DNA from 3 places in the Streptomyces sp. NPDC050535 genome. Region 2 is predicted to be linked to each of the others. Evidence: riboswitches for the same ligand, from Rfam matches in the RefSeq annotation. Region 2 holds a riboswitch; each other region holds the start of a gene.
What was found. Region 2 has a riboswitch for thiamine pyrophosphate ahead of thiC (phosphomethylpyrimidine synthase ThiC). Riboswitches for the same ligand answer to the same signal wherever they lie in the genome.

Region 1 (4,715 bases), on a different contig from region 2:
CTTGCTCATCGTCAAGGCCGTCTTCATCGGCGTGATAGCGGTCGCCGTGGTGGTGGGGCTGTGGGAGCTCACCTCCCGGCTCGAGGAGCGCAAGGGCATCAAGGCGCCCCTCGTGCCGCTGGCGCTCGGCGGTGCGGCGATGGTCGTCTCCGGTTACGTACGGGGCGCCGAGGGCGCCTGGGTGGCGATGGCACTCACCGCGCTGGCCGTCCTGGTCTGGCGTATGACGGAGCCTCCTGAGGGTTACCTCAAGGACGTCACGGCCGGCGTTTTCGCGGCCTTCTACATCCCGTTCCTGGCCACGTTCGTCGCGCTGATGCTCGCGGCCGACGACGGTTCACGGCGGGTGCTCACCTTCCTGCTGCTCGCCGTGGTCAGCGACACCGGCGCGTACGCGATCGGCTGGCGCTTCGGCAAGCACAAGCTGGCGCCGCGCATCAGCCCCGGCAAGACCCGCGAGGGCCTGCTCGGAGCGGTCACCTTCGCGATGGCGGCGGGTGCGCTGTTGATGGAGTTCCTGATCGACGACGGCACCTGGTGGCAGGGACTGCTCCTCGGCCTCGCGGTCGCGGCCAGCGCCACGCTCGGGGACCTCGGCGAGTCCATGATCAAGCGGGACCTCGGCATCAAGGACATGGGCACGCTGCTGCCGGGACACGGCGGCATCATGGACCGGCTGGACTCCCTGCTGCCCACGGCTCCGGTCGTGTGGCTGCTGCTGGTGCTCTTCGTCGGGTCCGGCTGACCTGCGGGTTCGTCGTTCGGGGGCTCGTTGTCCACAGGGCGGCGAGCCCCTGTTCCTATGTCTGCGACACTGGTACGGCCATGCCTAATCCTGGAGAACTTACATTCGTCGCCCCGCGCGGAGCCAAGAAGCCGCCGCGGCACCTTGCCGATCTCACGCCTGCCGAGCGTAAAGAGGCCGTTGCCGCGGTTGGTGAGAAGCCGTTCCGTGCCAAACAGCTCTCGCAGCACTACTTCGCGCGGTTCGCGCACGATCCCGAGCAGTGGACGGACATTCCGGCCGCCTCGCGCGGGAAGCTCCAGGAGGCGTTGCTTCCCGAGCTGATGACGGTGGTGCGGCATCTGTCGACCGACCAGGAGACCACCCGCAAGACCTTGTGGCGGCTCTTCGACGGGACGCTCGTCGAGTCCGTGCTGATGCGGTACCCGGACCGGGTGACCATGTGCATCAGCTCGCAGGCCGGCTGCGGGATGAACTGCCCGTTCTGCGCGACCGGGCAGGCCGGGCTCGACCGGAACCTGTCCACCGGCGAGATCGTGCACCAGATCGTGGACGGCATGCGGTCGCTCAGGGACGGCGAGATCCCGGGTGGTCCGGCGCGGCTCAGCAACATCGTCTTCATGGGCATGGGCGAGCCGCTCGCCAACTACAAGAGGGTGGTCGGAGCGATCCGCGCCCTCACCGACCCCGAGCCCGACGGGCTCGGCCTGTCGCAGCGGGGCATCACCGTGTCGACCGTCGGGCTTGTCCCGGCGATCAACCGGTTCTCCGACGAGGGCTTCAAGTGCCGCCTCGCCATCTCCCTGCACGCGCCCGACGACGAGCTGCGTGACACCCTCGTCCCCGTGAACACGCGGTGGAACGTGCGGGAGGTGCTGGACGCCGGCTGGGAGTACGCGGCCAGGTCGGGGCGCCGGCTCTCCATCGAGTACGCGCTGATCAGGGACATCAACGACCAGGCATGGCGTGGTGACCGGCTCGGGCGGATGCTCAAGGGCAAGCCCGTGCACGTCAACCTCATCCCGTTGAACCCCACGCCGGGTTCGAAGTGGACCGCCTCGCGGCCCGAGGACGAGAAGGCGTTCGTCGACGCGATCGCGGCCCACGGGGTGCCGGTCACCGTCCGGGACACCCGTGGCCAGGAGATCGACGGGGCGTGCGGACAGCTCGCGGCCACCGAGCGGTAACCTGGCGGGGAACAACCGCGAAATCCACATCTTCATATTCCGACAGGGGAGCGCCACAGCGCTGAGAGTGCGGCAGCCGGGTCACCGGTGGGCCGCAGACCCTCAGAACCTTGCCCAGGTCATTCTGGGTAGGAAGTTCGGTCAATACTCAAGCTGTTGCGCCCTGCCCCGGCACCTCCGACAGGTTCCGGGGCAGGGCCGCGTCTCTTCCTGGTCATCCCAGGAGGAATTCAGTGAGCAAGAAGAAGACGATCACGGCCGTCGGTCTCGTCGGTCTGGGGCTGGGGCTCGTCACGCTCTCCGGGTGCGGCTCGACAGAGTCAGGTTCCGGAAGCGGCGGTGACTCCAAGACCGTGACCCTCGTCAGTCATGACTCCTTCACGTACTCCAAGGACGTGCTGAGCGCCTTCGAGAAGGAGTCCGGGTACACGGTCAAGGTGCTCAAGGACGGCGACGCCGGGCAGGCCGTCAACAAGGCGATCCTCACCAAGGACAACCCGCAGGGCGACGTCTTCTTCGGCGTCGACAACACCCTGCTGTCCCGGGCGCTCGACAACGGGCTCTTCCAGTCGTACGAGGCCAAGGGCTCGGACCAGATCCTCCCGGAGTACCGGGTCGACGGGGACGAGCACCGGGTCACGCCCATCGACACCGGCGACATCTGCGTCAACTACGACAAGGCCTACTTCACCGAGCACAAGCTGGCTCCGCCGGCGTCCTTCGCCGATCTCGTCAAGCCCGAGTACAAGAACCTGCTGGTCACCGAGAACGCCTCGACGTCCTCGCCCGGCCTCGGCTTCCTGCTGGGGACGGCGGCGAAGTACGGCGACGACGCCTGGCAGGACTACTGGACGAAGCTCAAGGCCAACGGCGTCAAGGTCGTCGACGGCTGGGAGCAGGCCTACAACGAGGAGTTCTCCGGGTCGGCCGGAGGCAAGAAGGCCAAGGCGGACCGGCCGCTGGTCGTCTCGTACGCCTCCTCGCCACCCGCCGAGGTCATCTACGCCGACCCGAAGCCGAAGACCGCGCCGACCGGCGTCGCGGCCGGCACCTGCTTCCGGCAGGTCGAGTACGCGGGGCTGCTGAGCAACGCCGGGAACACCAAGGGCGGTGAGGCTCTCCTCGACTTCCTGATCACCAAGAAATTCCAGGAGGACATGCCGCTGAACATGTTCGTGTACCCGGTGGTCGAGGGGGCCACGGTGCCGGCCGAGTTCACGGAGTTCGGTCCGCAGGCCAAGGACCCCGAGACCATGGACCCGGCCAAGGTCGCCGACAACCGTGACCAGTGGGTCAAGTCGTGGACCTCACTCGTACTGAAGTAACGCCCCGGGTGCGCGGGAAGTCCCGTCGGGGAGGCGCGGCGCGGCTCGGGCTCATGGCCCTGCCCGTCGCGTTCTTCGGCGTCTTCTTCGCCTACCCGGTGGCGGCGATCGTGGCCCGCGGTCTCAAGGTCGACGGGGTCTGGCAGTTCGGCCGGATCCGGGATGTCCTCGCGCAGTCCGACATCCGGCACGTGCTGTGGTTCACCACCTGGCAGGCGCTCGCCTCGACCGCGCTCACGCTGCTGATCGCGCTCCCCGGCGCGTATGTTTTCGCGCGCTTCGATTTCAGGGGCAAGCAGATCCTGCGCGCGGTGGTGACCGTGCCGTTCGTGCTGCCGACAGTCGTCGTCGGGACAGCGTTCCTCGCCCTCGTCGGCCGGGGCGGACTCCTGGACGAACTGTGGGGCGTACGGCTCGACACGACCGTCTGGGCGATCCTGCTCGCCCATGTCTTCTTCAACTACGCGGTCGTCGTCCGCACGGTCGGCGGTCTCTGGTCGCAGCTCGACCCGCGACAGGAGGAGGCCGCCAGGATGCTCGGCGCCTCCCGGTTCGCGGCCTGGCGGAAGGTGACGCTGCCGGCCCTGAGCCCGGCCGTGGCCGCCGCCGCGCTGATGGTCTTCCTCTTCACGTTCACCTCCTTCGGTGTGGTGCAGATCCTGGGCGGTCCCACCTTCTCGACTCTCGAGGTCGAGATCTACCGGCAGACCTCGGAGATCTTCGACCTCTCCACGGCGGCGGTGCTGACGATCATCCAGTTCGTGGCGGTGGGCGCGATCCTCGCCGTGCACGCCCGGACCGTACGGCGCCGGGAGACCGCCCTGCGTCTGGTGCCCCCGGAAGTGACCGCCCGCCGGCCGAGCGGGGCCGGGCAGTGGGCGCTGCTCGCCGGAGTGCTCGCGACCATCGCCGTGCTTCTCGTGCTGCCGCTCGGCGTGCTGGTCCAACGGTCCCTGGACGCGCCCGACTTCGGGTATTACCGGGCTTTGACCTCGGATGACAGCGGTATCTTCCTCGTCGCGCCGATCGAGGCGATCGGCAACTCCCTGGAGTACGCGCTCGCCGCCACCGCCATCGCCGTGCTGATCGGCGGTCTGGCGGCCGCGGCCCTCACCAGGCGGGCGGGCCGTCTCGTACGAGGCTTCGACGCGCTGCTGATGCTGCCGCTCGGCGTGTCGGCGGTGACCGTCGGGTTCGGGTTCCTGATCGCGCTCGACGAACCGCCGCTCAACCTCAGAAGCAGCTGGATCCTGGTGCCGCTCGCGCAGGCGCTCGTCGGTGTGCCCTTCGTCGTACGGACGATGCTGCCCGTGCTGCGGGCGGTGGACGGGCGGCTGCGGGAGGCGGCGGCGGTGCTCGGGGCGTCTCCGTGGCGGGTGTGGCGCGAGGTCGATCTGCCGATGGTGCGGCGTGCGCTGCTGGTCGCGGCCGGCTTCGCCTTCGCGGTGTCGCTGGGCG
Region 2 (4,715 bases):
ACGCGACGTACCGCGACGGCGAGATCGAGGTGATCTGCGTCGCCGACACCCCGGCCAATCCCGCGGTCGAGGAGTGGGCCGACTTCCGGGAGACCGGGCACGCCCACGCCATCGGCCAGTGTCTGCTGTCGCAACTGGACGAGAAGGCACGCAGAGACCATCTCGACCGCTATCCGGTGCAGTCGATCACTCCCTACACGGTGCGCGACAGCGACAGCCTGCTGCGACGCCTGGAACGCGTAGGGCGGATGGAACCCCTGATCGAGCGACAGGAGTACGCCCTGGGCACCGTCTGCGCCGCGATTCCCCTCACCGTCGGCAACACCGCGTCGACCATGGCCATCTCCGTGCCGTCGCACCAGGCGGACCGACTCCTCCCCGCAGCACGCCAGTTGCAAGGGGAAATCGGCAGGCTGCTGGGGACACTCGCCATCTCTATCAGTATCTGAAAACTCACTCCTTGTAATCCGTCGTATACGTTGAGCAAGATTCCAGCAGTGTCAGGGGGATGATTCCTGGCCAGTCGACGGCAAACTCCGGGGTAGGCGATGCGCGAGTCGGTACAGGCAGAGGTCATGATGAGCTTCCTGGTGTCGGAGGAGCTCTCCTTCCGCATTCCGGTGGAACTGCGATACGAGACCTGTGATCCGTACGCGGTGCGGCTGACCTTTCATCTGCCCGGCGACGCGCCCGTGACCTGGGCGTTCGGTCGGGAGTTGCTGGTCGACGGCGTGGGCCGGCCGTGTGGCGACGGCGATGTGCACATCACTCCCGCCGACCCGGACGCGTTCGGCGAGGTCCTGATCCGGCTTCAGGTGGGCGGCGACCACGCGCTGTTCCGGTCCGGTGCGGCGCCGCTCGTGGCGTTCCTCGACCGGACGGACAAGCTGGTGCCGCTCGGGCAGGAGCGTGCCCTCGCCGACTTCGACACCCATCTCGACGAGGCGCTGGACCGCATCCTGGCGGAGGAGCAGAGCGCGGGCTGAGCGGTCACCCTCGGTCCAGAGTGGCGTAACGCTTCCTCCGAGGCGGCCCCGGAGCGGACAGCGGCCGCACGGCTCCCGGCAAGTCGCCTGGAAGCCGCGGGACTTCAGTGCTTGCGGCGGCGGCCCTTCCCACCCCGTACCGGCGTCCTGGCGGCCCCCACAGGCTCCCCAGGGCCGTCCGGAGTCCCTGGCCGGACCGCGCCCCCCGCACGGTCGGCGGAGACCACCAGGGCGGCCAGTGCGGTCGTGACCGGCACGGCGGCGACCAGGCCGATCGACCCGACCAGGGTGCGCACGATCTCCTCCGCGACCAGTTCGCTGTTGGCGACAGCTCCCACGCTGCTCTGCGCGATCGAGAAGAGCAGCAGCAGGGGCAGCGCCGCGCCCGCGTAAGCCAGGACGAGCGTGTTGACGACCGAGGCGATGTGGTCACGGCCGATCCGGATGCCCGCGCGGTACAGCCCCCGCCAGCCCATCGCCGGATTCGCCTCGTGCAGCTCCCAGACCGCGGAGGTCTGCGTCACCGTCACGTCGTCGAGTACACCGAGCGAACCGATGATCACGCCCGCGAGCAGCAGACCGCTCATGTCGATGGACGGATACAGGCCGTGGATCAGACCGGTGTTGTCGTCCGTGTTGCCGGTCAGCGCGGCCCAGTCGATGAACACCGAGCCGAGCACGCCGATGAGCAGCAGCGAGAGCAGTGTGCCGATCACCGCCACCGATGTCCGGGCCGAGAGGCCGTGGCACATGTAGAGCGCGATCAGCATGATGGCGCTGGCCCCGACGACGGCCACGACCAACGGGTTCGAACCCTGAAGGATCGCGGGCAGGATGAAGAACGTCAGGATCAAGAAGCTGACGGCCAGCGCGACCAGCGCCATGACGCCGCGCAGCCGGCCCACCGCGACGACGATCAGCGCGAAGATTCCGGCGAGCACCGCCATCGGGATCTTGCGGTTCACGTCACTGACGGAGTACTGCAGGTCCTTGGGCGCGGAGGGCTCGTACGCGACCACGACCTTCTCGCCCTCGTGCAACTGCCGTGACTGGTCCGGCTGAACGATCTCGGTGAACGTACGGCCCTTGTCGCTGCCGGTGTCGACCCGGATCGTCGCCTTCTTGCAGTCGCCCGTCGCTTGCTGCTGCGCGGAGGAACCCTCGGCGGTGGAGGTGTCGCCGGTCGGGGTCTCCCCCGAGGCGTTCGCGGAGTCGCAGTCCACCTTGTCGACCTTGGTGACCGTCGCCTGCTGGGTCTGCCGGTCGAAACCGACGCCGGTGCGCTCGTGTCCGGGTGCGCCGCCCGGCCAGAGCACCACGAGCCCCACGACGACCGCGACGGCGAAGGGGATCAGCACCGCGCCGATGACCTTGCGCAGGTGCTTGGAGACGGGAGCGGCGGGGCCATGGCTGTGACTGTGCGAATGACCGTGGCCGTCCCCCGGGCCCTGCCCGCCCCCGGATCCCCGTCCGCTGCCCGGTCCTTGGCCGTCGCCGGGACCCCCGCCACCGCCCGGACCGTGTCCGTCGCCGGGGCCATGTCCGTGCGGCGGCTCGGACGGCGGAATAGGAGGCTGCTGCGTCGTGGTCACCGACCGATCATCGCAAGAACGCACGGGGCCCACTGTTCAGCGCGCCCGATGTGACGCTAGCGTGGAGGCACCTTTGCACACGCGGGAGCTCGGAGCACCGGGCTGAGAGGGCGCTGACCTTCGTCGTAGCGATGTTTCACATGAAACATCGGCCAGACGGAAGCCGCTGCGTCGACCGCCGAACCTGTTACCGGGTAATGCCGGCGTAGGGAGTAGGTCTCATGACCAACAAGGACGTAACAGGCACGCCTGCCTCCAGTCAGACGGACGGGGCTGGTTCCCCGTCGCCGAACGGTGAGGCCGGGCGGTCCATCGGCTGGCACAAGGCGTACGCCGGAGGGTCGCGCCCCGATCTGCGGGTGCCGGTCCGTCAGGTACACCTCACCAACGGGCAGTCCGTCACGCTGTACGACACCTCCGGCCCGTACACCGATCCGGCCGTCGACACCGACGTCTGCCGGGGCCTGGCGCCGCTGCGCGAGAACTGGATCATCGCCCGCGGCGACACCGAGGAGTACGCGGGCCGCCCGGTCCGCCCCGAGGACGACGGGATCAAGCACACCTCACCGCGCGGTGGCCTGCGCAACCTCGACGCGGTCTTCCCTGGCCGGCCGCGCCAGCCGCGCCGGGGCCGCTCCGGACAGGCCGTGACACAGCTCGCTTACGCCCGTCGCGGCGAGATCACGCCCGAGATGGAGTTCGTGGCGGTCCGCGAGAACGTCGAGGCGGAGGTCGTACGCGAGGAGATCGCCGCCGGACGCGCGGTACTGCCCGTGAACGTCAACCACCCGGAGATCGAGCCGATGATCATCGGCAAACGGTTCCTGGTGAAGGTCAACGCCAACATCGGCAACTCCGCGGTCACCTCCTCCATCGAGGAGGAGGTGGACAAGATGACCTGGGCGACCCGCTGGGGCGCCGACACGGTCATGGACCTGTCCACCGGCCGCAACATCCACACCACCCGCGAATGGGTACTGCGCAACTCCCCCGTGCCGATCGGCACCGTGCCGCTCTATCAGGCGTTGGAGAAGGTGGACGGCCGCGCCGAGGAGCTGACCTGGGAGATCTACAAGGACACGGTCGTCGAGCAGGCCGAGCAGGGCGTGGACTACATGACGGTCCACGCCGGGGTGCGCCTGCCGTTCGTCCCGCTCACCGCGAACCGCAAGACCGGCATCGTCTCGCGCGGCGGCTCGATCATGGCCGCCTGGTGCCTGGCCCACCACCAGGAGAGCTTCCTCTACGAGAACTTCGAGGAACTGTGCGAGATCCTCGCGGCGTACGACGTCACGTACTCCCTCGGCGACGGGCTGCGGCCAGGGTCGATCGCGGACGCCAACGACGCCGCGCAGTTCGCGGAGTTGAGGACTCTCGGGGAACTCAACAGGATCGCGAAGCGTTTCAATGTTCAGACCATGATCGAAGGCCCGGGACATGTCCCGATGCACAAGATCAAGGAGAACATCGACCTTCAGCAGGAGATCTGTGATGAAGCTCCGTTCTATACGCTCGGCCCGCTGACGACGGACGTCGCGCCTGCGTACGACCACATCACCTCCGGCATCGGTGCCGCGATGATCGCCTGGTGGGGCACGGCCATGCTCTGCTACGTCACGCCCAAGGAGCACCTGGGCCTGCCGAACCGTGACGACGTCAAGACCGGGGTCATCACCTACAAGATCGCCGCCCACGCGGCCGACCTCGCCAAGGGTCACCCGGGCGCGCAGGACTGGGACGACGCACTGTCCGACGCCCGCTTCGAGTTCCGCTGGGAGGACCAGTTCAACCTGGCCCTCGATCCGGACACGGCACGGGAGTTCCACGACGAGACGCTGCCGGCCGAGCCCGCCAAGACGGCTCACTTCTGCTCCATGTGCGGGCCGAAGTTCTGCTCGATGAAGATCAGCCACAGCATCACGGAGCAGTTCGGTGGCACGGCCGCCGCGGGAGCGTCCGCCGAGGAGGTCGCCGAGGGGATGCTGCTGAAGTCGAAGGAGTTCGCGGCGAGCGGGAACCGGGTGTACCTGCCGATGGCGGACTGACCCGGAAGCGGCACCCGTTCCTTCTCCGCGCCCCCGGACCCGGTCACCACGGCCGGGGGCGCGGAGAAGGCCGACGTGCTGACACGGATACG
Region 3 (4,715 bases), on a different contig from region 2:
CGCGGCGTCGGACGCCGTACCGGCCCCCGCGTCCAGAATCACCGGCACGCGCGCGTGCTCCACGATCAGCTGGAAGTTGTGCGGATTCCGGATGCCGAGACCGGATCCGATCGGCGACCCCAGCGGCATGATCGCGGCGCACCCGACGTCTTCCAGCTTCCGCGCGAGCACCGGGTCGTCGTTCGTGTACGGCAGCACGGTGAACCCGTCGTCCACCAGTGTCTCCGCCGCGTCGAGAAGCTCGATCGGGTCGGGCAGCAGCGTGCGCTCGTCGGCGATGACCTCCAGCTTGACCACGTCGGTGCCCAGCGCCTCCCGCGCGAGGCGGGCGGTCAGGACGGCCTCGCCGGCGGTGAAGCACCCCGCCGTGTTCGGCAGCACCCGGATGCCGAGCCGGTCGAGCACGGACAGCACCGAACCGTGCACGTAAGCGTTTACGCGCCGCATCGCGACCGTCGTCAGCTCCGTGCCGGAGGCGACGAGCGAGCGCTCCAGGACGTCGAGGCTGGGCGCGCCCCCCGTACCCATGATCAGCCGGGACGAGAAGGACGTACCACCGAGGACGAAGGGATCGTCGGCCATGGGTCAGCCTCCTTGGACGGCGGTGAGGACTTCGACGCGGTCTCCCTCGGAGAGGGACGTGGACGACCACCGCCCGCGCGGGACGACGGTCTCGTTGAGGGCGGCGGCGACGCCGGACGGGGCCGGGGTGAGCGCCGCGACGAGGGTGTCGAGAGCGGTGCCCGCGGCGATCCGCCGCCGCTCCCCGTTGACGAGGACGCTGACGAGGACGCTCATGCGGGCTGCTCCGTACGGGCCGGGCTGAAGCGCTTGGGCGTGAAGGGGCTTGCCACGTCCGGGAGTTCGCCGGTGGTCAGGACATGCGCCATCGTGTCGCCGGTGACCGGGGTCAGCAGGACGCCGTTGCGGTGGTGCCCGGTGGCGAGGAGGAGACCGTCGAGCTCGGTCGGACCGAGCAGCGGCGCGTTGTCGGGCGACGCGGGGCGCAGTCCGGCGCGGGTCTCGGTGAGCGGCAGCTCGGTGATCCCGGGAACCAGCTCATGGGCGTCACGCAGCAGCTCGTACACACCGCCCGCGGTCACCGTGGTGTCCCAGCCCAGCTCCTCGCTGGTCGCGCCGACCACGAGCTCGCCGTTCTCGCGCGGCACCAGATAGACCTGGCTGCCGCGCACCACGGCGCGCACGGTACGGCTCAGGAAGGGCGCGTACCGCTTCGGCACGGTCAGCCGCAGCACCTGCCCCTTCACCGGGCGCACGGGCGGCAGCACGGCCTCCGGAACGCCCGCGAGACGCCCGCTGAGGCTGCCCGCGGCCAGCACCACCTGCTCCGCCGACAGCTCGGTGCCGTCCGTGATGACGACTCCGGTGGCCCGGTCCGCCGCGACGGCGAGCCGCTCGGCCCACGTCCGGCGGAACACCACCCCGGCCCTTTCGCACGCCGTGACCAGAGCCTTCGCCAGCCGGCGCGGATCGACCTGGTGGTCGCCGTCGACGCGCAGGCCACCGCGTACGCCGGGCGCGAGCATCGGCTCCAGGCGACGGCACTCACGGCCGCTGAGCCACTCCGGGTCGAGCCCCGACCGACGTTGCAGGGCGTGCAGTTCGCGCAGGTGGGCACGGTCGTCGGCGTCCAGCGCGACGGCCAGGGTGCCGCACCGGCGGTAGCCGAGGTCCTGGCCGGTCGCCTCGGTGAGCTCGGCGGCGAAGTCCGGATAGCGCCGCGCGGAGGCGAGATTGAGGCCCAGCAGGGTCTGCTCGCCGTAGTGCAGTTCGGTGACGGCGGCGAGCATTCCGGCCGCGACCTGCGCGGCGCCGCCGCCGGGCTCGGGGTCGACGACCGCGGTCGTGAACCCGCGCTGCGCCGCCCGCCAGGCCGTCACCAGCCCGATGATCCCGCCCCCGACGACCAGGACGTCCGAGGTGTCTGATGCCTGGGGTGTGCGGGACGTGCGAGATGTGTGGAACGCGTCCGATGGTGTACGCGACATGGGCGTCCAGCCCCTCCCTTCGCCGGCATGACCCGGATCAGGTTCGTACGGTCGGAGGCCGTTCCAGCCTCCCTCTCAGCCCGGTGCGTCCGGACTCCCGCGAGTGCCTTACGTTGGCCAGCGTAGCCCGCTGCCGTATGTCTCAGTAAGGGAGCCTCCGCCCATGGCCCGTTCGCTCGACGGCCTCGTCCTGGCCCCGGTCGCCGACCAGGCACCCGGACAGGTGGGTACCCGCACCCGCTTCACCTACCGCGAGCGGGAAGGCGTGATCTGGGCCGACTACGCGGGCGGCGACGTCGTACGCGGGCACCTCGTGGGCACCCGCGAGGGCGACCGTCTCGACTTCCGGTACGTACAGCTCAAGCACGACGGCAGCACCTCCTCGGGGCACTGCGTGTCGCGCGTGACGGAGCTGCCCGACGGGCGCGTACGCCTGGAGGAGACCTGGGAGTGGGAGTCGCAGCGCGGCAGCGGGACCAGCGTCGTGGAGGAGACCGGGGCGGGCGACGCCGAGCAGGTCGTGGCGGGCGGTGTGGAGCAGGTCACCGAGCCCGCCCCCTGACTGACAATCTGTCAGCTGACTATGGTGATCAGGTGACCGAGAAGACGCGGGTTCAGGAGCGGGCGGTACGACAGGTCGTCATCGTGGGTGCCGGCATGGCGGGCGTGCAGACCGCGGTCGCCCTGCGGGAACAGGGCTTCGCCGGCGACGTGACACTGATCGGCGCGGAACCGCACCAGCCGTACGACCGGCCACCGCTGTCCAAGGCCGTGCTGCTCGGCAAGACCGAGGGATCCGCCTTCGATGTCGATTTCGAGGCACTGGGCATCGCACTGCGGCTCGGCAACGAGGCGCTCGGTGTACGCCCCGGGGACCACGAACTGGACACCGACACCGGCCCGGTGCCGTACGACGCCCTGGTCATCGCCACGGGCGCGGAACCCATCCGGCTGCCGGGCACGGAGGGTGTCCCCGGGGTTCATCTGCTGCGCACCCTTGACGACGCCGAGCGGCTGCGCCCCGTGCTCGCCCGGCAGCACGACATCGTGGTGGTCGGGGCGGGCTGGATCGGCGCCGAGTTCGCCACCGCCGCGCGTGAGGCGGGGTGCGCCGTGACCGTCGTCGAGGCTGCCGACCGGCCCCTCGCCGGTGCGCTGCCCGCCGAGGTCGCCGCGCCTATGGCCGCCTGGTACGCGGACAGCGGGGCCTCGCTGCGCACCCACGCGCGCGTGGAGCGCGTCGAGCCGGGCGCGGTGGTGCTGGACGACGGCACCCGGGTACCCGCGGGCGCCGTCGTCGTCGGCATCGGCGCGCGCCCCGCCACCGAATGGCTCAGCGGCTCCGGCATCGAGCTGGGCGCCCACCGCGAGGTCGTGGCCGACGACCATCTGCGCAGCTCCCTGCCGGACGTCTTCGCGGTCGGCGACTGCGCTTCCTTCCCTTCGGGGCGTTACGAGGGCCGCCTTCTGGTCCACCACTGGGACAACGCCCTCCAGGGCCCGCGCACGGTGGCGGCCAACATCATCGGCGAGTCCCCGGTGGCGTACGACCCCGTCCCGTACTTCTGGTCCGAGCAGTTCGGCCGCTTCGTCCAGTACGTCGGCCACCACGCCCCCGCCGACACCACCGTGTGGCGCGGCGACCCGACCGGCGCCGCCTGGTCGGTCTGCTGGCTCCACGACGGCCGACTGGTCGCCCTCCTCGCGGTCGGCCGGCCCCGGGACCTGGCCCAGGGCCGGAAAGTCATCGAGGCGGGCACCCCGATGGACCCGGAGCTGCTGTCGGACCCGTCGCGACCGCTGAAGACGGCGACGCTCACGCCGTAGCGGGGCCTGGTTCGCCGAGGGCGCAACCGCCGCGGGGCGGGCGATCCGGCAGCTCGGCGGGCGATTCGGCCGCGCGCCGACCCGTTCCTGACGGGGCTCGGCTACCGAGTGTCAGTCCGGGATGGCAGGCTTGTCCTGTGACCGAGATTGACGCAAAGATCGATGCTCTCGTCCCCGCCTGGCTCACTCTCCCCGACATCGCCGAGCAGTTCGGTGTCGAGGTGACCCGCGTCCGGCAGTTGGTCAGGGAGGGCCAGCTGATCGCCGTACGCCGTGGTGAGAACCGCGCGCTGCACGTCCCCGCCGCTTTCGTCGACGGGGCCGAGCAGAAGGTCGTCAAGGGCCTGACAGGCACCCTGACGCTCCTGCGGGACGACGGCTTCTCCGACGAAGAGATGCTCGAGTGGCTCTTCACCCCCGACCCGAGCCTGCCCGGCACCCCCGCGCAGGCTCTCAGCGAGAATCGCGGCACGGAGGTGAAGCGTCGCGCCCAGGCGCTCGCCGTCTGACCTGAACAGACCGTCCGACGTTCGGACCACGGCGGCCATGGACCACCCCGGCCGCCGTGGTCCGCACGCAACGACAACGGGGGACACACGCATGCCCGACACCGCCGCCACCGTCCGCGCCCGGCTCGCCGACGCCCGCGTCTACCTGTGCACGGACGCCCGCCGGCGCCAGGGCGACCTCGCCGAGTTCCTGGACGCGGTCCTGGCGGGCGGCGTCGACATCGTGCAGCTGCGCGACAAGGGCATGGAGGCGGCCGAGGAGCTGGAGCACCTCCAGGTCTTCGCGGACGCCTGCGCCCGCCACGGCAGGCTCCTCGCCGTCAACGACCGGGCGGACGTGGCGCACGCGGCCGGCGCCGACGTGCTGCAC

Region 1: linked by a shared signal. The riboswitch ahead of ACIBLC_RS20310 (thiamine ABC transporter substrate binding subunit) and the one ahead of thiC (phosphomethylpyrimidine synthase ThiC) in region 2 are both predicted to bind thiamine pyrophosphate.
Region 3: linked by a shared signal. The riboswitch ahead of thiO (glycine oxidase ThiO) and the one ahead of thiC (phosphomethylpyrimidine synthase ThiC) in region 2 are both predicted to bind thiamine pyrophosphate.

The regions. Positions count from the first base shown of each region.
Region 1 is NZ_JBITHE010000008.1:230,404-235,118, forward strand. Features, by position in the region: gene ACIBLC_RS20300 (phosphatidate cytidylyltransferase) at 1-745, shown strand, start outside; gene rlmN (23S rRNA (adenine(2503)-C(2))-methyltransferase RlmN) at 826-1,932, shown strand; TPP riboswitch at 1,967-2,085, shown strand; gene ACIBLC_RS20310 (thiamine ABC transporter substrate binding subunit) at 2,166-3,257, shown strand; gene ACIBLC_RS20315 (ABC transporter permease) at 3,233-4,715, shown strand, end outside.
Region 2 is NZ_JBITHE010000005.1:304,412-309,126, forward strand. Features, by position in the region: gene ACIBLC_RS14515 (IclR family transcriptional regulator) at 1-449, shown strand, start outside; gene ACIBLC_RS14520 (SsgA family sporulation/cell division regulator) at 549-986, shown strand; gene ACIBLC_RS14525 (YibE/F family protein) at 1,091-2,578, opposite strand; TPP riboswitch at 2,650-2,807, shown strand; gene thiC (phosphomethylpyrimidine synthase ThiC) at 2,800-4,623, shown strand.
Region 3 is NZ_JBITHE010000009.1:55,891-60,605, forward strand. Features, by position in the region: gene ACIBLC_RS21115 (thiazole synthase) at 1-582, opposite strand, end outside; gene thiS (sulfur carrier protein ThiS) at 586-798, opposite strand; gene thiO (glycine oxidase ThiO) at 795-2,009, opposite strand; TPP riboswitch at 2,007-2,120, opposite strand; gene ACIBLC_RS21130 (hypothetical protein) at 2,173-2,571, shown strand; gene ACIBLC_RS21135 (NAD(P)/FAD-dependent oxidoreductase) at 2,667-3,836, shown strand; gene ACIBLC_RS21140 (Rv2175c family DNA-binding protein) at 3,974-4,345, shown strand; gene thiE (thiamine phosphate synthase) at 4,437-4,715, shown strand, end outside.